One region of the Streptomyces platensis genome, then DNA from elsewhere that is predicted to be linked to it. Evidence: predicted binding sites of a transcription regulator. Region 1 holds the regulator's gene; the other holds the start of a gene.
What was found. Region 1 encodes HspR, which represses chaperone genes until heat shock. Its sites were predicted from a motif close to TTGAGNNNNNNNNNCTCAA; they were not measured.
Positions count from the first base shown of each region.

Region 2: a site for HspR is predicted at 9,251-9,269, ahead of lon (endopeptidase La). Genes of this name have one in related genera too.

Region 1 is NZ_CP023691.1:4,239,205-4,254,015, forward strand. Features, by position in the region: gene CP981_RS18670 (YbjN domain-containing protein) at 1-396, opposite strand, end outside; gene clpB (ATP-dependent chaperone ClpB) at 624-3,254, opposite strand; gene CP981_RS18680 (Uma2 family endonuclease) at 3,491-4,072, shown strand; gene CP981_RS18685 (pyridoxamine 5'-phosphate oxidase family protein) at 4,102-4,506, shown strand; gene CP981_RS18695 (hypothetical protein) at 4,946-5,350, shown strand; gene CP981_RS18700 (heat shock protein transcriptional repressor HspR) at 5,459-5,911, opposite strand; gene dnaJ (molecular chaperone DnaJ) at 5,913-7,082, opposite strand; gene grpE (nucleotide exchange factor GrpE) at 7,128-7,787, opposite strand; gene dnaK (molecular chaperone DnaK) at 7,784-9,640, opposite strand; gene CP981_RS18720 ((Fe-S)-binding protein) at 9,931-12,198, shown strand; gene CP981_RS18725 (FG-GAP repeat domain-containing protein) at 12,364-13,683, shown strand; gene CP981_RS18730 (GNAT family N-acetyltransferase) at 13,756-14,319, shown strand; gene CP981_RS18735 (Yip1 family protein) at 14,419-14,811, shown strand, end outside.
Region 2 is NZ_CP023691.1:5,923,406-5,938,216, forward strand. Features, by position in the region: gene CP981_RS26385 (sensor histidine kinase) at 1-645, opposite strand, end outside; gene CP981_RS26390 (response regulator transcription factor) at 642-1,382, opposite strand; gene CP981_RS26395 (spermidine synthase family protein) at 1,456-2,220, opposite strand; gene CP981_RS26400 (rhomboid-like protein) at 2,463-3,326, shown strand; gene CP981_RS26405 (hypothetical protein) at 3,364-3,918, opposite strand; gene CP981_RS26410 (hypothetical protein) at 4,417-4,749, shown strand; gene CP981_RS26415 (putative T7SS-secreted protein) at 4,764-6,008, shown strand; gene CP981_RS26420 (hypothetical protein) at 6,049-6,540, shown strand; gene CP981_RS26425 (DUF3137 domain-containing protein) at 6,632-7,345, opposite strand; gene CP981_RS26430 (YfbM family protein) at 7,535-8,038, opposite strand; gene CP981_RS26435 (pentapeptide repeat-containing protein) at 8,213-9,046, shown strand; gene lon (endopeptidase La) at 9,292-11,703, shown strand; gene CP981_RS26445 (lysozyme) at 11,765-12,622, opposite strand; gene CP981_RS26450 (MarR family winged helix-turn-helix transcriptional regulator) at 12,893-13,396, shown strand; gene CP981_RS26455 (protein phosphatase 2C domain-containing protein) at 13,548-14,393, opposite strand.

The sequences.
Region 1 (14,811 bases):
GACGCCGGTGCCGATCAGCATCGATGCCTCACCGATCAGACGGACCGTGCCGTCGTCGTGGGTGTGGGTGTAGGCCTTGGGCCACAGCGTCCGGCGGTTCCAGTCGTCGATCGCCTCCAGCAGCTTCGACTTCTCGTCGATGCCGTGGGCGCGGTCATAGAACGTACGGACGGAGAAGATCTGCTGCTCCTCCTCGCCCCGGAACATGAAGTACGTGCGGAACTGCTCCCACGGGGCGGCGAGGTCACCCTCCTCGTCGACTACGTACTTCAGCTCCATCTGGTCGAGGAGCTGCTTGACCAGGTCCTGGTCTGGCACGACGGGACCATCAGGCCCCGACGGCTCGGGTTCGGGCTGGCCCCCGAAATTCGGAATCGAGGACGGGTCGATGCTCACCGTGGAATTCCCTTCGTATGGTCCCTGCCATCCTCCCCCACATCCGCCCCGTCGTGGCAACCCGGACGGGGAGGATGCGGGCAAGGTGTCGCCCGGGGCAACGATCGACCGGGCGGGCCGGCTCCGGGCCACGGCCGCGGTCAGCTCGTGGGCCGGGCAGGCCGCACCCGGCCACGGCGGTCGGTAAGCCCGTGGGCCGGGCAGGCCGCACCCGGCCACGGCGGCGGTCAGCCCGCGGGCCTCCCGGCCGCCTCCACCGACAGCTGGTCGCCGTCCACGTCCACCCGCACGGTGTCCCCCTCCAGCACCTCGCCGGCCAGGATGGCGCGGGCGAGCTGGTCGCCGATGGCCGTCTGGATCAGGCGGCGCAGCGGCCGGGCGCCGTAGGACAGGTCCGGGGCGGGGGCGTCGGCGAGCGGTTCCTGGCCGAGCCAGGCGAGCCAGGTCAGGGCGCGGTCGGTGACGTCCAGCGTCAGCCGGCGGTCGCCGAGGCGGCGCTGGAGATGGCCGAGCTGGATACGGGCGATCCGCTGGAGCTGGTCCGTGCCGAGCGGGTGGAAGACCACCACGTCGTCGAGCCGGTTGAGGAATTCGGGCCGGAAGGCGGTCCGGACGGTCTCCAGCACCTTCTCCTTCTTCTGCTCCTCCTTCAGCAGCGGGTCCATCAGGAAGTTGGAGCCGAGGTTGGAGGTCAGGATGAGGATGGTGTTGCGGAAGTCGACGGTGCGGCCCTGGCCGTCCGTGAGCCGGCCGTCGTCGAGGACCTGGAGCAGGATGTCGAAGACCTCGTGGTGGGCCTTCTCCACCTCGTCCAGCAGGATGACGGAGTAGGGGCGGCGGCGGACCGCCTCCGTCAGCTGGCCGCCCTCCTCGTAGCCGACATAGCCGGGCGGCGCACCGACCAGCCGCGCGACGCTGTGCTTCTCGCTGTACTCCGACATGTCGATACGGACCATCGCCCGCTCGTCGTCGAAGAGGAAGTCCGCGAGCGCCTTGGCCAGCTCCGTCTTCCCGACGCCGGTCGGGCCGAGGAAGAGGAACGAGCCGGTGGGGCGGTCCGGGTCGGCGATTCCGGCGCGGGTGCGGCGTACGGCGTCGGAGACGGAGCGGACGGCCTCGGTCTGGCCGATCAGCCGCTTGCCGAGCTCCTCCTCCATACGCAGCAGCTTCTGGGTCTCGCCCTCCAGGAGGCGGCCGGCCGGGATACCGGTCCAGGCGCCGACCACATCCGCGATGTCGTCGGGGCCGACCTCCTCCTTGACCATGGACTCCTTGGACGCCTCCTGCTCGGCCTCGGCGGCAGCCGCCTCCTCCAGCTCGTGCTCCACGCCCGGGATCTCGCCGTAGAGCAGCTTGGAGGCGGTGTCGAAGTCGCCGTCGCGCTGGGCGCGCTCGGCCTGTCCGCGCAGCTCGTCGAGCTTCTCCTTGAGGGCGCCGACGCGGTTGAGGCTCTGCTTCTCCTTCTCCCAGCGGGCGGTCAGACCGCGCAGCTCCTCCTCCTTGTCGGCGAGGTCCTTGCGCAGCTTCTCCAGGCGCTGGACGGAGCCGGCGTCGGTCTCGTTCCGCAGCGCCAGCTCCTCCATCTTGAGCCGGTCGACGGCACGCTGGAGCTCGTCGATCTCGACGGGCGAGGAGTCGATCTCCATACGGAGGCGGGAGGCGGCCTCGTCGACCAGGTCGATGGCCTTGTCGGGCAGGAAGCGGGAGGTGATGTAGCGGTCGGAGAGCGAGGCCGCGGCGACCAGCGCGGAGTCCGCGATCTGCACCTTGTGGTGAGCCTCGTAGCGGCCCTTGAGCCCGCGCAGGATGGCCACCGTGTCCTCGACGGTCGGCTCGGCGACCAGCACCTGCTGGAAGCGCCGCTCCAGCGCCGGGTCCTTCTCGATCCGCTCGCGGTACTCGTCGAGGGTGGTGGCGCCGACCATCCGCAGCTCACCGCGGGCCAGCATCGGCTTGAGCATGTTGCCCGCGTCCATGGACGAGTCGCCGCCGGCGCCCGCGCCGACGACGGTGTGCAGCTCGTCGATGAAGGTGATGATCTGGCCCTCGCTGGACTTGATCTCCGCCAGGACGGTCTTCAGCCGCTCCTCGAACTCACCGCGGTACTTGGCACCCGCGACCATCGCCCCGAGGTCCAGCGCGACCAGCCGCTTGTTGCGCAGCGACTCGGGCACGTCACCCTTGACGATCCGCTGCGCCAGCCCTTCGACGACGGCGGTCTTGCCGACGCCCGGCTCACCGATCAGCACCGGGTTGTTCTTCGTACGGCGGGAGAGCACCTGCACCACACGGCGGATCTCGTGGTCCCGGCCGATGACCGGGTCGAGCTTGCCCTCGCGGGCGGCCGCGGTGAAGTCCGTGCCGAACTTCTCCAGCGCCTTGTAGGTGCCCTCCGGGTCCGCGTTGGTCACCCGCTGCCCGCCGCGGTTCGCCTCGAAGGCGGCCAGCAGCTTCTTGGCGGAGGCGCCCTGCTGCTCCAGCAGCTCGCCGGTGCGCCCGCCCTTGGCGGCGATGCCGATGAGGAGGTGCTCGGTGGAGACATACGCGTCACCGAGCTCCTTGGCGCGCTGGGTGGCGTCGGCGATGGCGGAGAGCAGATCGCGGTCCGGCTGCGGCGGTGCGACCGTCGAGCCCTGCACGCTGGGCAGCGCGGCCAGCTGACGCTCGGCGCCGTTGCGCAGCGCGGCGGCGTCCGCCTCGACGTCGGCCAGCAGGTCCATGATGTTCTCGTTGTCCTGCCCGGCCAGCAGCGCGAGCAGGAGATGCGCGGACGTCATGTCCGCGTGCCCGGAGGTGACCGCCCGATCATTGGCGGCGCTCAGTGCCTCCCGGCTCTTGTTGGTCAGCTCGGCGTCCACGTTGCTCGTGATCCTCCTCGACTCGTCCTGCCCGGCCTCAGTGCCCCGTCTGGCCCCACTCCGGCACATCCTGCACATACCAACGTGCGATAAGTTGAGTCTATTCCACTCAAGACTGCGGAAGCGAGCCCCCTCGCCCGTTCCTCGCTCACTCGTGCGAGGGAATCGGGGCTGATCGCCCCGCCACCGCCCGCGCCACCCGCCGACACTGGCCTTCGACCACAAGGAGGTGCAGCATGACGGCTATGGCACACGCGCCTATGCCCACCGACGAAGAAACCCTCCTGGATTACTTCCTCGCCTTGGATACGCCCACGGGCTTCCGAGCCGAGCTGATCGAGGGGGAAATTGTTGTGACACCGCCGACGGACGGCACCCATGAGCACTGCTTCAGCGGGGTCGTCTCGCAGATCATGCGAAAGTCCGCGGTGGACATGGATGTCTCCGGCTACAAAGGGCTCACCATGCCGCGCGGCGGCAGGTGTCCCAAGAATCATGTGATCCCGGATGCCACCGTCGCCCCCCGTGAGATCCGCCTGTTCCGCGGCGCGGATCCCTGGATGCCCAGCGACGGAGTCGCCATGGTCGTCGAGGTGACATCGAGCAATCCGGAGCGCGACCGCGTCGCCAAACGGCACTGCTACGCCCGCGCCGGCATCCCGCTCTACCTGCTCGTGGACCGCGGCAAGTCCACCCTCACGCTGTTCAGCGAGCCTTCCGGGGACGACTACGAAGGGCACAACACCGCCCCCATCGGCAAATCCCTCCCCCTCCCCGACCCCTTCTCCTTCGACCTGGAAACCATCGACCTCCTCTGAATCCCGGGCCCCGAACTACCCTGGCCCCCATGGCCCATGACCTCAGTGCCCTCAGCCCGGAATACCTCGCCTTCTGGGGCGAGTATCTGATGCCGACCCTCACCACGCTGCGTACGGACGGGACGCCCCATGTCGTTCCGGTAGGCGTCACCTACGACGCCGGGCAGCGGATCGCGCGGATCATCACCCGCAAGGACAGCGCCAAGGTCAAGAACGTCCTCGCCGCCGGGGCGGACGGTGCCACCGTCGCCGTGTGCCAGGTCGACAAGGGGCGCTGGGCGACGCTGGAGGGCCGCGCCCGGGTGCGTACGGACGCCGAGTCGGTGGCCGACGCGGTGCGCCGGTACGCCGAGCGGTACGGCCGGACGCCGACGCCCAACCCCGATCGCGTCATGATCGAGATCGCGGTGACCAGGGCGATGGGCCGGGCCTGAGCGCCGGCCCGAGAGCCGCTCCCCTCCCGCGGGGGGCGCCTCCGGCCCGCTGACCGCGACCCGCTCGCCCGCTGGCCGGAAACGGTCCCTCCGGATCCGCTCCGGGCCACCCACCTGGTACTCAAGAGCGACAGGAACCGAACAGCTCCGCGCAATCACGGACGACACCGGACCTGTCCCTGCAAAAGACAGCAGCTGGAGGCCGTATGGCGTCGGCAGTGTGCAACGTGACGACCGTTCCGCGCCGTCCGTCCCCCGCCCGGCCGCATCCGCACGCCGAGCTCTGCCCGCGCTGCGGCGGCCAGCTCGCGGTCAATCAGGACGGCTGGAAGATCTGCCACGCCTGCGGCTATGCCTCGCCGCCCGGTACAGCCCCTCCTCCACGGGCCGCTCGCGGGGGTATCGTCGCCCCCACAGTCGCCACGCCCCGGAGGGCACGATGAACTCGGTCCGAGTCACGGCGATCGCCTGCCTGATGCCGCTGTCCGAGCTGGACGAGGATCCGTTCCTGGTCGATGACCGCAGCCAGCACGACATGTGCAAGCAGTGGGCGGCGGCCCGTGACTACCACCTGACCTGCCAGCTCAGCCTGCACCAGCTGCGCGCCGACCACAGCGCGCTGTGGCGGGACGTCGAAGAGGGCCTGGTCGATGTGTTCGTGGCGCCCAACCGCCGGGCGCTGGAGAACGCCATCGCCGGCGCGGACGAGTTCACCAAACGGTGCGCCGCGGCCGGCGTCCGCCTGGAGACCGCCGACCTCGACGAGCCGGTCTACACCCTGGCGATGAAGTCGCAGGTGCACCGGCGGCTGTCGATGCCGACGGCCGGATACAACGGCTGCTGAACGGCCCGCTGCCGGGCGCGCGGGCGGATACGGAAACGCGAGAAGGGCCGGGTCTCCCCGGCCCTTCCGCACGTCATACGCCGGGCGTCCGCGCCCCGGCCGCGGCCGTCACTCCGGCCGCTTGGGGCGCCAGACCACCAGCGCGCTGGTCTGCTGCACATCCTGATACGGCACCAGATCGCGCCGATAGGAGGCGTGCACCGCCGCCTCCCGCTGCTGCATCGCGCTGGCCGCGCCCTCCAGGGCGCCCTGGAGCTCGACGACCCGCTGCTGGAGGGCCGCGACCTGGTTTTCCAGCTCGATGATGCGCTTGATGCCGGCGAGGTTGATGCCCTCGTCCTGGGACAACTGCTGCACCGTACGGAGCAGTTCGATGTCCCGGGCCGAATAGCGGCGGCCCCGCCCGGCCGTGCGGTCGGGCGAGACCAGCCCCAGCCGGTCGTACTGTCGAAGGGTCTGCGGATGCAGGCCGGAGAGCTGAGCCGCGACGGAGATGACATACACCGGCGACTCATCGGTCAGTTCATAGGGGTTACGACGCTGCCCGCCCCGGCTGTCCATCTCAAGCTCCCTTCGCGGCCTGGAACAGCTCTGCCCGCGGGTCCGGGCCCGCGGTCGCCTCGCGATAGGACTCCAGCGACTCCTTCGCCTTGTCGCTGAGGTCACCGGGGACCAGCACCTCTATGGTGACCAGCAGATCCCCCCGGGTGCCGTCCTTACGGGTCGCACCCTTGCCCCGGGCGCGCATGGTGCGCCCGTTGGGGGTGCCGGCCGGCAGCTTCAGCGTGACCGGCGGACCGCCCAGCGTCGGCACCTTGATCTCACCGCCCAGGGCGGCTTCCGGGAAGGTGACCGGCACCGTGACGGTGAGGTTGTCGCCCTTCCGGCCGAAGACCGGGTGGGCGTCGACATGCACGACCACATACAGATCGCCCGCCGGGCCGCCCTGCTCGCCCGGGGCGCCCTTGCCGCGCAGCCGGATGCGCTGCCCGTCCGAGACACCCGCGGGGATACGGACCTGCATCGTGCGCGCACTGGTCGCCCGCCCGCTGCCCTTGCAGACCTCGCAGGCGTCCTGGGCGATCAGGCCCCGGCCCTTGCAGTCGGCGCACGGGTCGGTGAGCGAGAAGCCGCCGCCCGCGCCCCGGCTGACCTGACCGGTGCCGACACAGGTCGGGCAGACCCGCGGCGTACCGTTCTTGTCGCCGGTGCCGGAACACGCCTTGCACGGCGCCTGGCTGGACATCCGCAGCGGGACCGTGGCCCCGTCGACCGCCTCGGTGAAGCTGAGCGTCACCTCGGACTCGATGTCCTGGCCCCGGCGCGCATGGGTACGGGTACCGGCGCCGCCGCGGTTGAACAGACCTCCGAAGACGTCCCCGAGCCCGCCGCCGAAGCCTCCGCCGCCGCCCTGGCCCTGCGAGCCCCCGAAGAGGTCGCCCAGGTCGAAGTTGAAGTTGCCGCCGCCGCCCGGTCCCGGCCGGTAGCCGCCGTTGCCGAACAGCGTGCGCGCCTCGTCGTACTCCTTGCGGCGCTTGGCGTCACCCAGGACGTCGTTCGCCTCGGAGATCTCCTTGAAGCGCTCCTCGGCCTTGGCGTCGCCCTTGTTGGCGTCCGGGTGGAACTCGCGGGCGAGCTTCCGGTACGCCTTCTTGATCTCCGCTTCGGTGGCGTCCTTCGGGACGCCGAGGACCTTGTAGTAGTCCTTCTCGACGAAGTCCTTGGTGCTCATCCCCGACGTCCCTCCTTCCGCGCGGTTTTCGTTTCTGTCCTCACGTCAGCCCTCTTCCGGGCCACCGCTCTCCTCGTCCGAAGCCTTGGCACCCTTGGCGTCGTCATCGGATCCGGACTTGGTGCCCTGCGCACCCGGCTGCGGCTCGGCGACGGCGACCCGCGCGGGGCGGATCGTTCGTTCACCGATGCGATACCCGGGCTGAAGAATCGCCACGCACGTCGTCTCGGTGACATCCGGTGCGTACGAGTGCATCAGCGCCTCGTGGATCGTCGGGTCGAAGGGCTCGCCCTCCTTGCCGAACTGCTGCAGACCGAGCTTGGCGACCACGGTCTCCAGCGATTCGGCCACCGACTTGAAGCCGCCGACCAGTTCGCCGTGCTCGCGGGCCCGGCCGACGTCGTCGAGGGTGGGAAGGAGCTCGGACAGGAGGTTCGCCGCGGCGATCTCCTTGACCGTGATCCGGTCCCGCTCCACCCGACGGCGGTAGTTCTGGTACTCCGCCTGGAGCCGCTGGAGGTCCGCCGTGCGCTCGTTGAGCGCCGTACGCACCTGGTCCAGCTGCGCCTGGAGCGCTACGTCCGGTACGTCCCCGGCCGGGGCCGAGCCCGCCTTGTCGGCGGACTCGGCCTGCGCCGCGTCTTCGGGAGCGGCGTCGGAAGGGACGTCGGGCTTCTCATCGAAGCCCGGGGTCTCCTCCGTCACGCGGCACCATCCTTCTTCGGCTTCTCGTCGTCGACGATCTCGGCGTCGACGACATCGTCATCGGCCTTGGCCTGCTCGGCACCCTCGGCACCGGCAGCGCCCTCGGCACCGGCCGCACCCTGGGCGTCGGCGTACATCGCCTGACCCAGCTTCTGCGAGACGGCCGCGACCTTCTCGGTGGCGGTGCGGATCTCGGCGGTGTCCTCGCCCTTGAGCTTTTCCTTCAGCTCGGTGAGGGCTTCCTCGACCTCGGTCTTGACCTCGCCCGGGACCTTCTCCTCGTTGTCCTTGAGGAACTTCTCGGTCTGGTAGACGAGCTGCTCGGCCTGGTTGCGGGCCTCGGCGGCCTCGCGGCGCTTGGTGTCCTCGTCCGCGTACTGCTCGGCCTCCTGGCGCATCCGGTCGACCTCGTCCTTCGGCAGCGAGGAGCCGCCGGTGACGGTCATCTTCTGCTCCTTGCCCGTGCCCAGGTCCTTCGCGGTCACGTGCATGATGCCGTTGGCGTCGATGTCGAAGGACACCTCGATCTGCGGGACCCCGCGCGGGGCCGGCGGCAGACCGGTCAGCTCGAACATCCCGAGCTTCTTGTTGTACGCCGCGATCTCGCGCTCGCCCTGGTAGACCTGGATCTGCACGGACGGCTGGTTGTCCTCGGCCGTCGTGAAGATCTCGGAGCGCTTGGTCGGGATCGTGGTGTTGCGCTCGATGAGCTTGGTCATGATGCCGCCCTTGGTCTCGATACCGAGGGACAGCGGGGTGACGTCCAGCAGGAGGACGTCCTTGACCTCACCCTTGAGCACACCGGCCTGGAGGGTGGCGCCGATGGCGACGACCTCGTCCGGGTTGACGCCCTTGTTGGCGTCCTTGCCGCCGGTCAGCTCCTTGACGAGCTCGGCGACGGCGGGCATACGGGTGGAGCCGCCGACCAGGACCACGTGGTCGATCTCGGACAGGTTGATACCCGCGTCCTTGATCACGTTGTGGAACGGCGTCTTGCAGCGGTCCAGGAGGTCCGAGGTGAGCTGCTGGAACTGCGAGCGCGTGAGCTTCTCGTCCAGGTGCAGCGGGCCCTCGGCGGAGGCGGTGATGTAGGGAAGGTTGATCGTCGTCTCGGTGGAGGACGACAGCTCGATCTTCGCCTTCTCAGCGGCCTCGCGCAGGCGCTGGAGCGCCATCTTGTCCTTGGCCAGGTCGACGCCGTGGCCGTTCTGGAACTGCTTGACCAGGTAGTCGACGACGCGCTGGTCCCAGTCGTCACCACCGAGGTGGTTGTCACCGTTGGTGGCCTTCACCTCGACGACGCCGTCGCCGATCTCCAGCAGCGAGACGTCGAAGGTGCCGCCACCGAGGTCGAAGACCAGAATGGTCTGGTCGTCCTTCTCCAGGCCGTAGGCCAGGGCGGCCGCGGTGGGCTCGTTGACGATACGCAGGACGTTGAGGCCCGCGATCTCACCGGCCTCCTTGGTGGCCTGGCGCTCGGAGTCGTTGAAGTAGGCCGGAACGGTGATGACCGCGTCGACGACCTTCTCACCGAGGTACGCCTCGGCGTCGCGCTTGAGCTTCTGCAGGATGAAGGCGCTCATCTGCTGCGGGTTGAAGCCCTTGCCGTCGATGTCGATCTTCCAGTCGGTGCCCATGTGGCGCTTGACCGACCGGATGGTCCTGTCGACGTTGGTGACCGCCTGACGCTTGGCGACCTCGCCGACCAGCACCTCGCCGTTCTTGGCGAAGGCGACAACGGACGGCGTGGTCCTGGCGCCCTCGGCGTTGGTGATGACGGTGGGCTCACCGCCTTCGAGAACACTGACGACGGAGTTCGTCGTGCCCAGGTCGATGCCGACCGCACGTGCCATTTCAATTCCTCCAGCTGACTTGAGTGGAACAGGCTCAAGAGTGCAGTACCAAAGAAAACCTGTCAACAGACCTGAGTCGGACACGCTCAAGTTTTATACGGCTCTTATCGTCACCACGGCTGCACCACAGGACGCCGGGGCCCCGCACAGGGTTGCCTTCGCGACGCAGATCACCGGCCGGGCGGCTTCATGGGGCGGAGGAGAATGGGTAACCTCAGCGGCAGACCAAAAAAGTTACTGCTTAGTAGTCCCCCACTGTTTTCCGCTCTCGCAGGTACGAGGAGCCTCCCATGCAACTCGCCGCGATCATCGTGTCGCTGGTGCTCATCGCGGTCGCCGCGGCGCTGTTCGGCCGCGCCCTCCTCCAGATCTACCGGCACATGCGACTGGGCCGGCCGGTGCCTGCGGGCACCCGGACCGACGCGCCCGCCCAGCGGACCGTCACGCTGGCCAAGGAGTTCGTCGGCCACACCCGCATGAACCGCTGGGGCGTCGTCGGCGTGGCGCACTGGTTCGTGGCGGTGGGCTTCCTCACCCTGCTGCTGACGATCGTCAACGCCATCGGCCAGCTCTTCCAGGCCGACTGGCTGATCCCGTTCATCGGCGACTGGCTGCCGTGGGAGATGTACGTCGAGGCGATGGGCACGCTGACGACCGTCGGCATCATCGTCCTGATCGTCATCCGCCAGCTGAGCCGGCCCGGCAAGGCGGGCCGCAAGTCCCGCTTCGCGGGCTCGAACACCGGCCAGGCGTACTTCGTCGAGACCGTCATCCTCATCGTCGGCTTCTGCATCGTCACGCTGCACGCCCTGGAGGGCGCCCAGCACGGCGTCGACCACTACGAGCCGGCGTACTTCGTCTCGTATCCGCTGGTCGTGGCCTTCAAGGGGATGAGCCTGGGCACCGTCCAGAACCTCACCTACTTCTTCGCCGCCCTCAAGATCGCGACGTCCTTCATCTGGATGATCACGGTCTCCCTCAAGACCGACATGGGTGTGGCCTGGCACCGCTTCCTCGCCTTCCCCAACATCTGGTTCAAGCGCGAGGCGGACGGCGGCGTGGCGCTCGGCGCGCTGCAGCCGATGACCAGCGAGGGCAAGCCGATCGACTTCGAGGACCCGGGCGAGGAGGACCAGTTCGGCGTCTCCCAGGTCGAGCACTTCTCCTGGAAGGGCCTGCTCGACTTCTCCACCTGCACCGAGTGCGGCCGCTGCCAGTCGCAGTGCCCCGCGTGGAACACCGGCAAGCCGCTCTCCCCGAAGCTCCTGATCATGTCGCTGCGCGACCACGCGCACGCCAAGGCGCCGTATCTGCTGGCCGGCGGCGGCAAGGACATGGAGGGCAACGAGCAGGCGACCGCCGAGCAGCTCGCCGACGTCCCGGCGTCCGCGCTGGCCGAGGCCGAGCGCCCGCTGATCGGCACCCTCGAAGAGAACGGCGTCATCGACCCCGACGTCCTGTGGTCCTGCACCACCTGCGGCGCCTGTGTCGAGCAGTGCCCGGTCGACATCGAGCACATCGACCACATCGTCGACATGCGCCGCTACCAGGTCATGATCGAGTCCTCGTTCCCGTCCGAGGCGGGCACGATGCTCAAGAACCTGGAGAAGAAGGGCAACCCCTGGGGCCTGGCCAAGAAGCAGCGTCTGGCCTGGACCAAGGAGGTCGGCTTCGAGGTTCCGGTCGTCGGCCAGGACATCGAGGACCTCACCGAGGTCGAGTACCTCTACTGGGTCGGCTGCGCCGGTGCCCTGGAGGACCGCGCCAAGAAGACCACCAAGGCCTTCGCGGAGCTGCTGCACATCGCGGGCGTGAAGTTCGCGATCATGGGCGGCGACGAGAAGTGCACCGGTGACTCGCCGCGCCGTCTGGGCAACGAGTTCCTCTTCCAGCAGCTCGGCGCGGAGAACGTCGCGACGCTGAACGCGGCCTTCGGTGAGGACGACGAGGACGAGTCGACCAAGAAGCCGAAGGCGTCGAAGAAGATCGTCGCGACCTGCCCGCACTGCTTCAACACCATCGCGAACGAGTACCCCCAGCTGGGCGGCGAGTACGAGGTCATCCACCACACCCAGCTGCTCCAGCACCTGGTGGACGAGGGCAAGCTCACCCCCGTCACCCCGGTCGAGGGTCTGATCACCTACCACGACCCCTGCTACCTGGGCCGCCACAACAAGGTCTACACGCCCCCGCGCGAGATCATCGCCAAGGTGCCGGGCCTGCGGAACGAGGAGATGCACCGCCACAAGGAGCGCGGCTTCTGCTGTGGCGCCGGCGGTGCCCGGATGTGGATGGAAGAGCGCATCGGCAAGCGCATCAACAACGAGCGCGTCGACGAGGCCCTGTCGCTCAACCCCGACATCGTCTCGACGGCCTGCCCCTTCTGCCTCGTGATGCTGACCGACTCGGTCAACGGCAAGAAGAACGACGGCAAGGCGAAGGAGTCCATCCAGGTCGTCGACGTGGCCCAGCTGCTGCTGGACTCCGTCAAGACCCCCGTCGACCCGGCGGGCGAGACGGAGCAGGAAGACACCCCGGAGCCCGAGCCGGTGAAGTAGCGGCCCGGGAAGCAGCGTTGACCGGCGGCCGGTCCCCTCGCAGGGGCCGGCCGCCGGCGTTGTCCACAGGCTGTGCGTGGACGTTGCGGGGCGGCGGGCGACCGGGAAGCATCGGAAGCTGCGATGGACGACGACAACAGGGTTACGGGTGGGGTGGGGGACGGCATGGGACGACGGATCGCCGCGACGGCGGGGCTGGGGCTGGCCCTCCTGCTCAGCTCCTGCGGGCTGCTCTCCCCTTCGGGCGACGCGCGTCCCGCCGCGCCGCACCGCGCCTCCACGCTGCCGCGGGCGCGCCCCGTGCCGGCCGGCCACGGCAGCCGGACCGCCCAGGACTTCAACGGCGACGGCCACCCCGATCTCGTCCTCGACAGCCTGCTCGCGCGGGCCGGCGGCCATGACGACGACCCGGGAATCGGCATCGTCTACGGCTCCGCGCGCGGACTCGCCCCGGCCACACGGGAGTTGCTCACCCCGGCCCGCCATGCCGCCCCCACAGCGGGCACCGTCCCCGCGTCCTTCGACGCCGAGACGGCTTGTGACCTCGACCGGGACGGCTTCAGCGATCTGGTCGTCACCACCGACCCGCCGTACGACGGCGTCGGCCGCCCGCCCGTCCCCGTCCAGCTCCTCTTCGGCTCACCGCACGGCCTCGGCGCCGCCCGCGCCGTGAAGCTCCGTATCCCGGACCGGGCGAGATTCGGCAACGAATGGCCCGACCAGCCGGTCTGCGGCGATTTCGACGGCGACGGCGCACCCGACCTGGCCGTCACCGCCTCCGGCCCCCGGATCAGCTATCTGCGCGGCCCGTTCACCCGCAGCGGTGCCCCCAAGGCGGCCGGCGCACCCGTCGACATCCCCGGGACCGCCCTCGCGCCGACCGCACCCCTGTCGTCGTCCGACCTCGACGGCAACGGCGCCGACGACCTCCTCGTACGGGCCGCCGACCCCGGCCGCCGGGCCCGCGGCCGGCTCGCCCTCGGCGGCCCCCGGGGCCCGGTCCGCGCGGGCCGGGGCGCCTACCCGCCCGGCTACGCCACGGTCTTCGGCCGCTTCACCAGGGGCGCCCGTGCGGTGACCTCCGTCACCGCCGACACCGATGGTCTGCTCTCCGTCGGCGGCCGCCCCGGCAGCATCCGTACCGGCACGGGCGGAATACCCACCCTCGCCGCCGGTGATGTGGACCACGACGGAAATCTGGATCTCGTCGTGGCCGGCAGCCGCCCCGCCCTGCTGAGCGGCACCGCGAACGGACTGTCCACGACCGCCCGCCGCCTGCCCGTGCCCCGCCTGCCCGGTTCGGGACGCCCGCACTCCACGGTCCTCGCCCTCACCGACTTCGACGGCGATCACCGCGCCGACCTCGTCCTGCTCACCCGGCGCGACGGCACCCACGACAAGGTGACGGTCCTGCCCGGCGGTCCGTCAGGACTCGCCGCGCGGCCCGCCTCCTCCTTCACCACGGCGGATTTCAGGGCTCCCTGACGGCCCGCCAGTTGTTTGTGGCCGGTGGCTAATACACTTGTCCCGGCGCGGACCGCATCCGAGCATGACGCCATGAACACAGACACGGGCAGGGCCACGGCCGACGATCCGAGCGCGTTCGCACGCCCCGCCGCACGCGAGACGCCGCCCGCCCCGCCCGTCAGGGTCCGGCTCGCCCTCCCCACCGATGCCCCCGCGATCGCCGCCGTCCACCAGGCATCACGGCAGGCCACCATGCCCTACCTGCCGCCCCAGCGCCGTACCCACGAGGAGGTCACCCGCTGGATACGGGAGATCGTGCTGCCGCAGAGTCACACCCTCGTCGCCGTCCGTGGCACGGAGCTCCTCGGCTATGCGTCCCTCCAGGGGGAACTGCTCGAACAGCTCTATCTCCGTCCCGATGTCCGGCGCGCGGGCATCGGCTCCCTTCTCCTCGCCGAGGTGCGACGGCACCGCCCCGACGGCCTGTACCTGCATGTCTTTCAACTCAACACCGGTGCAAGGGCGTTCTACGCCCACCACGGTTTCCGGGTCGTGGCCGTCAACGACGGCAGCGCCAACATGGAGAACCTGCCGGACCTCACCCTCCGCTGGACCCCGGCTCCCGGCCCCGTACCCCCTCGGGGCACCCCCTAGGGGATGTCACAGGTCGGCAGCAAAGCGGGGCCCGATCCCCCGGCTCCGCCACCCGATCCACGCGGACCAGGTACTTTCGAGTACGTGGCTGGATTCAGGATGGGTCGCGGACGGGATGCCCGCCCCGCGCAGAACGGACAGCAGGGACAGCAGGGGCAGCAGGCTCCGTACGGGCAGCAAGGGCCGTACGGGCAGCAGCCCCCCTCGCCCCCTGGGCAATGGCAGCAGGCACCGCAGCAGTTCGGCGGCGGGCCGCAGGGGCAGCCGCAGCCGCACGGGCAGCACGGCGAGCCCGAGTACTTCGGCGACGGCGGCTACCAACCCCAGCAGTCCTACGCACCGTATTCGAACGACAACAACCCTGGTCACACCCAGCAGTTCAGCGTCGGTGACGCCCCGGACGCCTACGGTGCGCCCGCCGGCCGGTACGACGGCGGCTCCGACGAGTACGGGGCGGGCGACACCTACCGCGCCGGCCAGACCAGCGCGCCC
Region 2 (14,811 bases), 1.7 Mb from region 1:
CTTGAGCACCCCGGACAGATAGGGCCAGACCTCGAAGCGGCGGGAGTGCAGCGGCACCACCCCGTTGTCCAGCCGGGACAGGTCCAGCAGGTGCTCGACCAGCCGGCCCAGCCGCTCGGTCTGCTTCAGCGCCGTACGCATCGTCTCCGGGTCCGGCTCGCAGACGCCGTCGACGACGTTCTCCAGGACGGCCCGGAGCGCGGCGATGGGGGTGCGCAGCTCGTGCGAGACATTGGCGACCAGCTCCTTGCGGTGGGTGTCCACCGCTTCCAGGTCGGCCGCCATCCGGTTGAAGGCGTTCGCCAGGTCGCCGAACTCGTCGCGGCGCTCCGAGCGGACCCGGCGGCTGTAGTTACCGTGCGCCATCGACCGGGTGACATCCGTCATCTCGTCGAGCGGCGCGGTCAGGCTGTTGGCCACGAACTGGGTGATCAGCAGCGAGGCGATGATCGAGAAGATCGTGATCACCCGCAGCTCGGTCGCCGAGTGCATCGCGACGAACACCAGCAGGGTCGTGATGATCACCGAGACGCTGACCAGCGCCCCGAGGGCAGCCTTGACGGAGCGGTACGGGTCCAGCGGGCGCAGGCCCTCCCAGATCCGCTGCCACAGCTCGGCCAGGCGAGTGCGTGGCGACCGCGTCATGCGGCCGGGGTCTCCAGGGCGTAGCCGACGCCGTGGACGGTACGGATCCGCTCGGCGCCGATCTTCCGGCGCAGTGCCTTGATGTGGCTGTCGACCGTCCGGGTCCCGGAGGCGTCGGCCCAGTCCCACACCTCGGCCAGCAGCTGCTCACGGGAGAGCACCGCACGCGGGGTGTTCGCCAGGCACACCAACAGATCGAACTCGGTGGGCGTCAGATGGACGTCCGCACCGCGCACCCGCACCCGGCGCTGGGCGTGGTCGATCTCCAGCTCGCCCAGGCGCAGGATGCCGCTGCGCGGGGTGTGCGCGGCCAGTGCGGCGCGCTCGACCCGGCGCAGCAGGACATGCACCCGCGCCGCCAGCTCACGCATCGAGAACGGCTTGGTCATGTAGTCGTCGGCGCCGACGCCGAGGCCCACCAGCATGTCGGTCTCGTCGTCCCGGGCGGTGAGCATCATCACCGGCACCGGACGCTGGGCCTGGACCCGGCGGCACACCTCCAGGCCGTCGAAGCCCGGCAGCATCACATCGAGGACCAGCAGATCGGGCTGCCAGGCCTCGGCGGTGTCCACGGCGGCCGGGCCGTCGGTGGCCGTCTGCACCTGGAAGCCCTCGGCGCGCAGCCGGGCCGCGATGGCCTCGACGATCGTGGGGTCGTCCTCCACGACCAGCACCCGGCGCTGCGCACCCGGCGTGGCCGCGGCGGCGCCGCCCTGCGTTGTCTGAGTCTGGTCCATCGCCCGCCCCTGCATGTCCCTGCGTGGTCGCGTCTTGCTGGGCAGCAGCGTACGGGCATGGTGTGACTGTCGGCTACGCGCCCTTCCGCGCGAGATGGACCACGTCCGGGACGCCTCGGACAACGGGGATCTCTTCCGTATGTACCCCGCTGAAACCGGCATTTCGCAGCGCTTCCTCGAAGGCCGGCGAGGGCTGCGCGGACCAGACGGCGAGCACTCCGCCGGGGGTCAGCCGGTCGCGGCAGGCGGCGAGCCCGTCGGGGGAGTAGAGGCTGTCGTTGTCCTCGGTGACGGTCCAGTCGGGGCCGTTGTCGATGTCCAGGCACAGCGCGTCGTAGGTGTCCTGCCCCGCTTCCGTGCGCAGGTGGGCGACGAGGTCGGTGTGCCGGATCTCGCTGCGCGGATCGGCCAGCGCGGCCGCCGAGACGGCCGACAGCGGGCCGGTGCGGTGCCAGTCGATCACCGCCTCCTCGCGCTCGACGACGACGATCCGGCCCCAGCGCGGCTGCCGGGCCGCGCGGGCCAGGGAGAAGCCGACGCCGAGGCCGCCGATCAGGACGGAGGGGTGGGCGCGGCCGGCCGGCAGCGCGTCCAGCGCGGCATCGATCAGCAGCCGTTCGGACCGGCCGTCGGAGGTGTCCATCAGGAAGCAGCCGTTGGCGATGATCTCGTAGATCACCGGTGCCGCGGGGGTGCCGCCGCCGTCGGCCCCGGGTGCCGCAGGGGGCCCGCCCCGCTGCCGCAGCACCACCTCACCGAACGGGCCCTCGCGGCGGTCGAGCGTGCGCGGGGCCTCGGGGGCGCCGGTCCTTGCCTGCGTCGGTGTCACGGAAGCCATGGCGCCATGGTGGCCAATGCGGGGCGCGCCGGTCCAACGCTTTGGGGACCCGTTCCCCCGGTTGTCCGCCCGGACGTGAAGCACCTTCCAGGGGTTGTCTCGTGTGACGGATCTCACTCTCACAGGTTCTTCATGGATTGAGCGTGCAGGGTGGTCCGGGACGTAGGACAGGGCAGGGATTCACGGCCGAGGGACACGGGCGTGGCTCACCGGATGCGCCAGGACGGAAGGGGCCTCGGACTGTGAGCTGGCTGGGAACCGCCGAGAGGATATGGACCGGTCGCGGGACGGTCGCCGACGCGGGGCCGGACACCGGCCCGGCCGGTACGCCGGGCCTGCTGCCCGGCATCCCCCGGCAGCGCGGGGGCGGGGAGACCGGGGCCCGCGCCGCCGCCGAAGCGGGGCCGAGCGCCCCTGCCGTGGCGGTGCGTTGGCGGCTCTGGCGGCTGCTGCCCACCCCCGTCGGCACCCCGTTCACCTTCGGCTACGCCATCCTCCTCGTGGCCACCTCGCTGTTCGCCGAGTACGCCGACCCGGGGCTGGTCTCCGACCTGCTGCGCGGATCCAGCACCGATGTCGTCCATCTCGCCCAGGCCCCGCTGGTGGTGCTGATCGCCAGCGCCTTGTGGATCGCCGGCGGGATGACCTCCGGGTACGCCCTCGCCTTCCTCTTCGTGCTGACGGCGCTGGAGCGGCGGATCGGCGCGCGGGCCGCGGTCGCGGTCTTCTTCGGCGGCCATGTGCTCGCCACCCTCGCCACCGAAGTGCCCGTCGCTTTCTCGGTCGCCGCCGGCGGGCTGCCGGAGAGCTCGCTGCACCGCCTCGACTACGGCATCAGCTTCGGCGTGATGACCTGCGTGGGAGCCCTGGCCGGGCTGCTGCCGGCCTGGCCGGGCCGGCTGCTGCTGGCCGGCGTCGGCTATCTGGCGCTGACGGATCTGTTCGCCTACGTGGACCCGCTGTCCGACTGGGGGCATCTGCTCTCGCTCGCCCTGGGGGTGGCGAGCTGGCCGCTGCTGCGCCGCTGGCGCACCCGTCGCGCCGCACCCGCACCGCTCCTCGGCGACCTGGGCCATCCCGCCCTGCGGGGCGCGCGGATGTACTGAGCGTTCCCCGCGGCCCGGCCGGCCCGGGGGACAGGCCCTACGGCCGCGCCGTCGACCGGTAGGTGTGGGTGATGGCGTAGGCGCAGCCGCCCAGGAGCGCCACACCGGAGAGCACACCGCTGACGAACGGCACCCACGCCACGGCGGAGGTGGCCGCCATGCCCAGGCCGATCGCGCCGAGCGCGGTCAGTGCGGCACCGGGGACGGCGATGCTGCGCCGCTTCCAGACCGCCATCAGCGCGATGAAGTGCAGGCCGACGATCAGCGCGATCCACGCCACCGCGGTCTGCTCGGGGGCACCCGCCGCCCGCAGCGCGAGATTGCCGCCGATCAGCAGCACCGCCTCGGCCCCCACGACGAACGCGAACTTCCCCCGGAACCAGTCCGCCTGAGGGGCCTCGGGGCCGTCCGCCGCGGGCAGCCCCCGGCGCCCTGCCCGCAGCGCGAGCGTGAGCAGCCCGGCGAAGGTGAGCACCGCGAGCACCCGGAGGGCGATACCGACCGCCGGATTCAGCGGGTCGTGCGCGTTGGCGACCACGAAGATCGTCCCGAAGAGTGCACCGATGAAGACACCGGACATCCGCTGCAACATGCCGTGAAGGTAGCAGTCTTGACGGGGTGTGAGGCCGGAGGCGAGGGGCGTGCTGCCGAGGTCCGCCGGACCGGACACGCCTGGTGCGTTTCTTCGGAGCCGCGTGCCGGGCCCCGGCGAGCGCCCGGAGATTCTGGGCGGCCAACGCCGCCGACCGCTGCCCGGTGGACGAATTCTTCGGCAAAGGCTGACCGACGGGCGGGGGCATTGGGTCGATGAAAACCCTTGCCTGCCCGATCTGGGGTATGGGAATTTTCGAACTGCCCGCCAAATTAGCCTGCTTGAGCCTGATCGCCTCATTCGTTCACGGCAGGGAGCGGAACGGACATTCTGCTGATAGCTCGATCCGCGTAACGTGCGGCATTATTGGGCTAGTTGTAGACGGATGGTTCGAACCGCCCCTGCTTTTCTGATGGGTCGCCATATAGTGATAGCTTCGCCGGACGGCAGTGCCAACTTACCTGCCATTAGCGCGTGTTCACGAGGGATGGTTCTAGGGTGCCCACTAGCCATGACGGCTTTGAAGCTGATCCGGATGAACTCAGGGGTGGGGCTTCGGATGTGCTGAAATGCCTTGACCCGGCCAAGGGGGTCGATTTCGGAGCGCTGAACGAAAGCTTCGATGATTCCGATCAGGGCGAAAAGGTTCTCGCCGATAAATTCGAAGCTTTCTGCGATACGTGGGAGGTGGCCTATCTCGTTCTCGGTGACCGCGCCAGCGACATGTCGGACAAGCTAAAAAGCCAGGCCGACACCTACGAGCAAAACGAAGCCCATACCGACGAGTACATGAAGTATATAGATCAGCATAAGAATGGTACGGGGCTCTAAAAGCGGGGGCGGGCGTGACGGACGAGTTGGGCGAAACGAAAGACCCCAAGGGGCTCATTCCCGGAAATGTAGGGGATGTCGAGGGTGTCGCTCGGACGCTGAAGAAACAATCCGGAAAATTCGAGAGCGTCGCAAAAGGGCTGGGCGCCGTACGGATATCTGGCTGGAACGGTGCAGCCGGTGACCGGTTCTGGGAAAAGCTTTCCGGTGAGAAGAAGAACTGGCTCTACGCTTCCGATGCGCTGTCCGATGCGGCTGCGGCGATCAGTGGGTATGCCGAGGCGTTGAGCGCGGCACAGGGGAAGGCGCGGGAAGCGATCGAGCTGTGGGACGAAGGCGATGAAAGCCAGGCCCAGCTGATTCTGAGGACTGCCCGACAGAACTTGCGGGACCATGCTGATTCGGCGGCGGGAAAGTTGAAGGACGCGGCCGGTGGCGCTTCCGACGCGCCGTCCTGGCTGCAAAGAGCAGGCAAGACCGCCGAACAGCAAAAGGAATCGGGAAAGATCAGCGTCAGCATCAGGGAGCTCCACGAATCCAGTCCACTGACGGACAGGCCGAACAGCAAGAAGAAGTACTTCGGTGCGGCGGGCCCCGAGGATCCCAATGCCAAAAAACCCCGAGCCTCCGAGGTCAAGCTGTGGGAGCGGAAGGCCGAGGTGAGTGTCTGGGAGGCGGAGGCTGAAGGCGAGTCGCAGTTCGGAGACGACGGCAAGGTCTCCGGGAAAGCCGGCCTCAAACTTCTCGGGGCGGAGGGTACGGCGGCTGCTTCCGTGACCGACGGCAAGCTACAGGTCGGAGCCGGCGGTAAGGCGTACCTGGCACAGGCATCCGCGGAGGGCGGCGTCGAGTACGGCATGGCCGCTGCCAAGGCGGATGCCACGGCCTTTGCCGGTGCCGAGGCGCAAGTGAATACATCCGTGGGCAAGGATGGAGTGCACGCGGGCGCCGAGGCTTTCGCGGGCGCCAAGGCGACGGCGAGTGCCCACGCGGACGTGGCCGGCATCGGGGCCGGTGCCACTGCTGAAGGGTGGGCCGGAGCCGGAGCTGCGGCCCATGCGGATGCCGGCATGAAAGATGGAAAGTTCGTCATCGGCGCCGATGTGGGCGTAGGACTCGGACTCGGGGGCAAGGTCGGTTTCCAGGCTGAGATCGACCCGCAAAAGGTCGCGGACTCGTTCAGTGACATAGGGGACAAGGTGGGTGACGGCCTCGACGCAATGGGTGACGGGCTGGAGTCCATCAATCCCTTCGGATGACACTGGCCTCGCATTTCGCACACTAGGGAGTTGATCCACGATGGCGACCACGCTGCCGGTAAAGATTGAATTTTCGCTGCCCGAGGGCTGGCAGCCGGCGCCCCCCGATGAGGTGGGCGCTCCCGGAGTGGCTTTCATCGCACTTCACTCCGAGTCGCAGGACAAGTTCACCGCGAATATCACGATCGCGGGTAAAGTCCGGGACGAAGCCGACCTGCTCACACTCGCACAGGAGTCGGTCCATCGGCTGCGTGAGGGGGCAACGGTGAGCGTCGCCACGCAGGCCCAGGGGGGCACCCCGGAAGTGCCTGCGCTGACCCAAACGCTGCGTATCTCCACCACCTTGCGCGGGCTGCCCGTGGAATTGGTCCAGAGCCAGGTCTACCTGCTCATGAATGATGCGCATGATCCGTCCAAACACGCGGTGATCGAGCTGGCATTGACCGCTAAGCAGTCCCAGCTGGATCAGGTCGCCGACGACTTCGAGGAGTTCGTCCGATCCATTCGTCCGGCGGGTCCTGACGCCGCGTAAGTCTTATGCATCTCGGCGCTCATGGGTGAGTACCCCGTGGTCCATATTCGCGGGGGACTCACGCGTGAGCACCTGTCCTTCAGGACGTGTGTTACACCTGCGCCGGCTGGTGGTCCAGGACGTCGCACAGATAGTTCAGCTTCTGGTCGATCTGTTCCGCCCGGAGCCGCCCCCGATGCCAGGTGAGCAGATCGTTTCCCTGGAACCGGAGAGGATGGTCCTTGGCGCGGGTGTCGGTCATGAGGAACCGAGCCAAGGGGCCGGTCAGAACCGCACGCGCGACCTCTTCGTCGTTGGCGATCACGCGAAATTCCTCGTCGAATTCGGGATCGCCCAGCTCTATCACCTTGCCGCCTCCGAACAGGGCGTTCAGGCGCGCGTTCACCTTGTCCAGTGCCTGCGGCCGTTTGACGACCATACGAGGTACGGACGTCGCCGACGTCACGGCGAACACCGTGGAGCGCTGCACCGTGTTCGGGCCGTCCACGTCCATTCCCCGCGAGTTGTACTCGAAGCAGCAGATGGCGCGACCCCGGAATTCGCCGACGATCTGGTCCGAAATGGGGATATTGGTCCCCGTTCCCGGGAGTGGCTCTCCCCCGCAGTAGCGGTCTCCCTGGCCGGGGGCCCAAGCGGTGTGGCTCCACCCCCGGCTCTCCACCAACTGGAGCAGTTCTTCCAGCTGTTGGGGGCTGCGGTTGTCCCTTTTATTCACATACCGCGAGACCCAGATGAACAATCCGAAGAAAGCGGCGATAAAAAGGAAAAGGCCGACGATAAGGACTGTTTCCCATGTCTCGTTCATGCGGCACGAGTATGTCGGACGGCCCGGTGAACGCACCCGCCGGGGGCGACCGGTGGGTGGGTCACCCCTGTTTGCCCCGCTCGCATATGACGCTTCAGAGCGTGTCGCCGCCTGGCGAGCGGTCCTGGTTGTACTGCCCGTAGCTACGAGGCTTCCTCTGGTCCGCCCGGTGATTCCGAACGACTGGTCCTAGCCCAGCCAGAGGAGCATGCCGTCCCCCTCGTCCGCCGCCGCGCGGAAGAACGGCCGCAACTGCTCGTAGTGCTCGCAGACATAGTCCAGCGGCTCGCCCCGCTCCCAGACGATCGTCGGATAGATCTGCGCCGCGGCCAGGTCCGCCGGGCCGACGCCGTCCGTCAGACGCTCGGCGGGTATCTCCGCGAGCGCCTCGGCGGCGGTCCGCACCTGCGCGGGGGTGAGGTAGCGGGGCGGGCCGTAGCCCCAGTCGTCGGCATCCGGGATGTCCTGCTCGCCGTGGACGATGTCCACCGGGAAGGCCGCGCGGCGCAGCAGGAATCCGACGGCGGCCCAGGCCTTGTCGATGTCCAGGCAGCGCGCCGCAGCGGGCTCCGGGCAACCGGCGGCCTCCGCTTCCATCCGCCCCTGGACCAGCTTCAGCGCCCACTCGGGATCGCTCAGGCCGCGGTCGAGTTCGGCAGGGGTGACACGTGCGTACTCTCCGATCATGCTCATGGACCCGACGTTAGGGCCGACCACTGACAACGGCCGGTGCGCGGTGGGACGGTGCCCGGCCCGCGGCGGGCGGATCCGGCCGGGCGCGGCGGCCTCCTCCGGCGCCTGGGAGAATGGCGGTCCCTTCCCGGCACGGCCTCGTGCGGTGCCCGCCGACGCAGGAGTACCCCCGCCTTGTCCTCAGAACGCGAGCCCTCGATTCCGGGCGTCACCGACCTCGGCCTGACGTCCGACTGCGGCAGTTGCTTCGGGCTGTGCTGTGTCGCGCTGCCGTTCGCGGCCTCGGCGGACTTCGCGATCGACAAGGACGCCGGCCGGCCCTGCCCGAACCTTCAGCAGGACTTCCGCTGCGGCATCCACCGCGACCTGCGCCCGCGCGGCTTCACCGGCTGCACCGTCTTCGACTGCTTCGGCGCCGGGCAGAAGGTCTCCCAGGTCACCTTCGACGGACAGGACTGGCGGCGGGCCCCGGGGACCGCCCGGCAGATGTTCGACGTCTTCCCCGTCATGCGGCAGCTGCACGAACTCCTCTGGTACCTCGCCGAGGCGCTCACCCGCCCGGCGGCCCGCCCGGTGCACGCCGATCTGCGCGCCGCCCTGGAGAAGACCGAGCGCCTCACCCGCGGCAGCGCCGAGGAGCTCATGGAGCTGGATGTGCCGGCCCACCGAGGCGAGGTCAACGCCCTGCTGCTGCGTACCAGCGAACTCGTACGGGCCGAGGTCCCGGGCCGTAAGAAGGAGCGGCGGGGCGCCGACCTCATGGGGGCCCGCCTCAAGGGCGCCAACCTCCGGGGCGCCAACCTCCGTGGGGCCTACCTGATCGCCGCCGACCTCAGGGGCGCCGACCTGCGCACGGCGGACCTGATCGGCGCCGATCTGCGCGCCGCCGACCTCGCCGGAGCCGATCTCACCGGCGCGCTCTTCCTCACCCAGTCGCAGCTGAACGCGGCCAAGGGCGATGCCGCGACCGAGCTGCCGCAGAGCCTGAGCCGCCCCGCCCACTGGTAGCGCGGCCGCGCGGCCCGACCGGCCCCGCGGCCCGACCGGCCGCACGCCAGCCGAACCCGCCGTTGATCAACAGGAGCCCGGCCCGCCCGCCACGGGCCCGCCCCTGCCCACCCGCCGCGGGCCCGGCCCGGCCCGCCGAAACGGCAACTCCCCTGATCGCTCACAGCGAACGCATCCGGGGGAACATCTCCAGGCCCCTTCGCATTGAGTGAGTAAAGCTCAACTTGCTTGCCGAAGGGGAGATCATGGCTTCGACGTCCACACCGCTCACTCTGCCTGTGCTGCCTCTCGATGACGAGGTCGTGCTCCCCGGCATGGTGGTGCCGCTGGACCTGTCCGACGCGGACGTACGGGCAGCGGTGGAGGCCGCCCAGGCCGCCGCCTCCTCGGGTAACAAACCGCGGGTGCTGCTTGTGCCCCGCATCGACGGGAAGTACGCGGCGATCGGCACGCTCGGACGGATCGAGCAGGTCGGGCGGCTGTCCGACGGCGATCCCGGCGCGCTGATCCGCGGCCTGGGCCGGGTGCGGATCGGTTCCGGCACCACCGGCCCCGGGGCCGCCCTCTGGGTGGAGGGCACCACCGTCGAGGAGACGGTCCCCGAGCCCCTGCCCGGTGCGGTGGCCGAACTCGCCACGGAATACAAGGCGCTGGCCACCAGCTGGCTGCGCAAGCGCGGCGCCTGGCAGGTCGTCGACCGCGTCCAGCAGATCGAGGATGTGCCGACGCTCGCCGACAACTCCGGCTACTCGCCGTTCCTGACCACCGAACAGAAGATCCGGCTGCTGGAGACCACCGATCCGGTCGCCCGCCTGAAGTACGCGACCGAGACGCTGCGCGAGCACCTCGCCGAGCAGGACGTCGCCGAGTCCATCGCCAAGGACGTCCAGGAAGGCGTCGACAAGCAGCAGCGGGAGTTCCTGCTGCGGCGCCAGCTGGAGGCGGTCCGCAAGGAGCTGGCAGAGCTCAACGGCGATCCGGAGGACGAGGGCGACGACTACCGCGCCCGCGTCGAGGCCGCCGATCTGCCCGAGGACGTCCGCAAGGCCGCCCTCAAGGAGGTCGACAAGCTGGAGCGGTCCAGCGACCAGAGCCCCGAGGGCTCCTGGATCCGCACCTGGCTGGACACCGTCCTCGAACTCCCGTGGAACGAACGGACCGAGGACGCCTACGACATCGCCGGCGCCAAGGAGATCCTGGACGCCGACCACTCCGGTCTGGAGGACGTCAAGGAGCGGATCACCGAATACCTGGCCGTCCGCAAGCGCCGGACCGAGCGGGGACTCGGGCTCGTGGGTGGCCGTCGCGGTGGCGCCGTGTTGGCGCTCGTCGGGCCGCCGGGGGTCGGAAAGACGTCGCTCGGCACATCCGTCGCCCGGGCCATGGGCCGGAAGTTCGTCCGGGTCGCGCTCGGCGGCGTCCGGGACGAGGCGGAGATCCGTGGCCACCGCCGTACGTATGTCGGCGCGCTGCCCGGCCGGATCGTCCGGGCCATCAAGGAAGCCGGGTCGATGAACCCGGTCGTCCTCCTCGACGAGATCGACAAGGTGGGCTCCGACTTCCGGGGCGACCCGGCCGCCGCCCTCCTGGAAGTCCTGGACCCGGCGCAGAACCACACCTTCCGCGACCACTACCTGGAGGTCGAACTCGACCTCAGCGATGTGGTCTTCCTGGCCACCGCCAATGTCCTCGAAGCCATCCCCGAGCCGCTGCTCGACCGTATGGAGCTGGTCCGGCTGGACGGCTACACGGAGGACGAGAAGGTCGTCATCGCCCGGGACCATCTGCTGCCCCGCCAGCTGGAGCGGGCCGGTCTGGAGCCCGGCGAGGTGACCCTGGAGGACGGGGCGCTGCGCAAGCTGGCCGGCGAATACACCCGCGAGGCGGGCGTACGGAACCTGGAGCGCGCGGTCGCCAGGCTGCTGCGCAAGGTCGCCGCACAGCACGAACTGGGGGAGCGGGAGCTGCCGTTCACGGTCGGCACGGACCAGCTGCGCCCGCTGATCGGGCGGCCGCACCACACCCCCGAGTCGGCCCAGGACCCGGCCGAGCGGCGCACCGCGGTGCCCGGCGTGGTCACCGGCCTCGCGGTCACCGGCGCCGGCGGCGATGTGCTCTACGTGGAGGCCTCGCTCGCCGATCCGGAGACCGGCGCGTCCGGGCTCCAGCTGACCGGCCAGCTCGGCGAGGTGATGAAGGAGTCCGCGCATATCGCGCTGTCGTTCCTGCGCTCCCACGGCGCGGAACTGGAGCTCCCGGTCGCCGACCTGAAGGAGCGCGGAGTGCATCTGCACGTACCGGCGGGCGCCGTTCCCAAGGACGGGCCGAGCGCGGGCGTGACGATGACGACGGCGCTGGCCTCGCTGCTGTCGGGCCGGCAGGTCCGGCCGGATGTGGCGATGACCGGTGAGGTCTCGCTGACCGGGCGGGTGCTGCCGATCGGCGGCGTCAAGCAGAAGCTGCTGGCGGCGCACCGGGCCGGCATCGGCACCGTCATCATCCCGAAGCGCAACGAACCGGACCTGGACGACGTGCCGGCCGAGATCCTCGACGCCCTGGAGGTCCACCCGGTCGCCGATGTCCGCCAGGTGCTGGAGCTGGCACTGACACCGGCGTCGAACGGGGCCGTGCCGGAGGTGGCCCCCCTCAGCGCCTGAACCCCGCACAGCGGCCGGTGCTCCCGTAGGGGAACACCGGCCGCTCGCTGCGGGAACCCGCTCAGCCGTTCGCCAGCGCGCGGAGACGGTCCAGCGCGCCGTTGAAGCGGTTGTGGTCACCGACCGTCGGGCCGGACGAGGTGTACTGCCAGATGGTGTGGAAGCCCCAGCCGGCCGGGAGTTCACCGGCCGAGGAGCCGTAGCGCGGAATCCACAGGGGGTTGACGGCGCCGAAGGCGGCGGAGTTGCCGGTGCACTGTTTCCACCAGTTGGTGGAGGTGTAGAGGACGGCGTCCCGGCCGGTGCGCGCCTTGTACGTGGCGAACCAGTCCTTCATCCAGTTGACCAGCCCGGCCGCGCTCAGCCCGTAACAGGTCGCCCCGTAGGGGTTGTACTCCATGTCGAGCGCGCCGGGCAGCGTCCTGCCGTCCTTGGACCAGCCGCCGCCGTGGTCGGCGAAGTACTTGGCCTGGGCGGCGCCGCTGGAGGTGTCGGGGGTGGCGAAGTGGTAGGCGCCGCGGATCATCCCGGTGCCGTAGGAGCCGTTGTACTGCTGCGCGAAGTACGGGTTGGTGTAGCTGGTGGACTCCGTCGCCTTGACATAGGCGAAGCGGACACCGCTGTTCCAGAGGGTCGACCAGGCGACGTTGCCGTTGTGGCTGCTGACGTCCACCCCTTCGACGGAGGCGAGCGGGGCGGCCGGCGGTGCGCCGCCGGCCGCCGTGCCCTCGTGCCGGGCGATCTGGGAACCGGCCCAGTCCTGTCCGGGGTGGCTGGGTTCCGGTGCGCGCTTCGCGGCCGCGGCGCCGGCGGTGCCGGGCAGGGCGAGGAGGAGGGAGACGAGGGTGAGCAGGATCCCGGCCACGGTCGCGAGGGAGCGTGCGGGGCGGTGGGGGGAGCCGGATCTGAGCACGGACATACGTGCCTCCGAAGATCTCGGTGGATGACCTGAGGGGGGAGGTGCTGACGGCATGGCGCAGGCGTGCTGACACGGATGTGCGAGGTGCATGACGCCGCGGCGGGATACCCGGGCCGCTTGGTATGGCCATGCCAGAAATGACGATACGCGCGTAGACCGAGGTGACAAAAGAGGGTCCGTGGGCTGCCGTTGGTCTAATCCTGCGAAATACTGGCCGAGCTGCGGCTTCGACCGCCGCCGGCAGAAACTTTCAGGTGAGGAAACGCGGGAATGGGCGCTGACGTGCACAACACCGGAGCCGATGACACGACGGCGGACGGTGAGCCGACTGGTGTGGACCACGTATTTCTCGCCCTGGAACGGGAATTGGCGGTATTTCTCCGCCGTGCCCGGGCCTCTTCCGGCGAACTGGCACGAGAGGTGCATCCCGACCTGGAACCCGCCGCGTACGGCCTCCTCGTACGGCTGGCGGACGCCGGCGCCCAGCGCGCCACCGACCTCGCCGGCTACTTCGGGGTCGGCAAGGCCACGATGAGCCGCCAGCTGCACGCCCTGGAGAAGCTCGGCCTCGTCGCCCGCGAACCGGACCCGGCGGACGGCCGCGCGGTCCTGGTGCGCCTCACCGGGGAGGGCCGCGAACGCTTCACCCGCGTCCGCACCGGCCGCCGCGCCCGGTACGCCCGCCGCCTGGCCTCCTGGGACCGCGGCGAGGTCGCCGAACTCGCCCGTCTGCTGCACCGGCTGAACGCGGAGCAGGAGGGCGACGAGGTGTAGGGCGCGTCCGCAGAGTCCCGTCCGGCTCGCGCGGACACCGGCACCTCACCGCATCCGTCCTGGCCACAGCCGTGATGGCCGCCGCCGGACCCGCACCGCCGCGAGGCCGTTCCCACCTGGCGGGAAAACATGCCCGGCCCGTCCGTGGTTGTCACGGCGCCACAAAAATCACCGCCGCATCGTCCCGCGCCTTGCCGCGCGGAAACGCCGCGCACGCCGGGTCCGCCGCCTCCGCGGCCCGCACCCGGTCGATCAGCGCCTGCGGGCCCTGTCCGGACACCAGGGCCACACAGTCCGCCCAGGACCCTTCCCGGAAGACCTCCACCCAGCGGCTCGCACCGTCGCTGAGCGCGGTCAGGGAGCGGACATCGGCGCGCGGGGTACTGCCGGTCACCGCGCGGGCGGCCACCGCCGGATCGGCGGCCGCGGTGAAGAAGCCGCCCTCCGCGTTGCGCAGCGCCTCGACCGCCCGGCCGTACTCCCGGCCCGCCGCGGCCCGTTCCGCCGAGCCGCGGGGCAGCGCCCGTACGGCGGCCCGCAGCTCCCGGACCGCGGGCGGCAGTTCGTCCAGCCGCGGGTCGAGCACCGGATCCACCGAGCCGTCGGCCCGTTCCAGCAGCAGCACCGAATCGGACAGGACGAGGTGCTCGACGGTGACCCCGGACCATCGCGCGGCGATCACGGTTGCCTGCGGAGTGCGGACGTGAGAAAGGTCACAGGAGTCCCGGTGGTCGTCGGCCGTCCGGGAGATGGCCGCGGCGAGAGCCTCAGCCAGCGTCATATCCCGGTGTGAAACCGACAGTTCGAGCATTGCGCCGCCGAGCCGCGCGGTGAACCACGGCACCCCGTGGACGCAGCCGTAGTCCTCCTCCGGTGGCGTCACGCCGTCCAGCAGGACCAGAGCTCCGCCCCGGCCGGAAGCCGGCAGGGCTACCGATGCGTAGTCCTCGTTTGGGTGTTGGGGGTCGCCCGGCTCGGTGGCGAGTGCGATGTGCATACCCGGAAGTCTGCCGGAGGCGGGGGTCACGGCCCGGCCGGCGGGCGCCCGCGGCGGCGTCGGAGGCCGGGCGGGGTGGGGGCTTACCGACGGTAGGAGCCCCCGGGCCGGCGGCGTGCGGGCGGGCATCTTTCCAGGACCGGGACGCATCTCCAAACCCGTTCGGGGGTTGCGCGGGCTCGCGGCCGAAAACACCGGCGCACGGAAGTTGATGGTCAAACTCCGAGTGATGTTCACTCGTTCAGGTGGCCGGGCATGTGTTGCCGAGCCACTGCGCGGCGCCGGTGGAATGGTCGTTGCCCGAATCATGGGGTGAGGTCGGGACATCGTCGCGACGCGCAGAGCCGGGCTGTTTCCCTTCGCGGAAGTGTGCGCTGCTGCGGTCTTCGCGCAGGTCCGCTCCGCGAGCGGAGAGCGA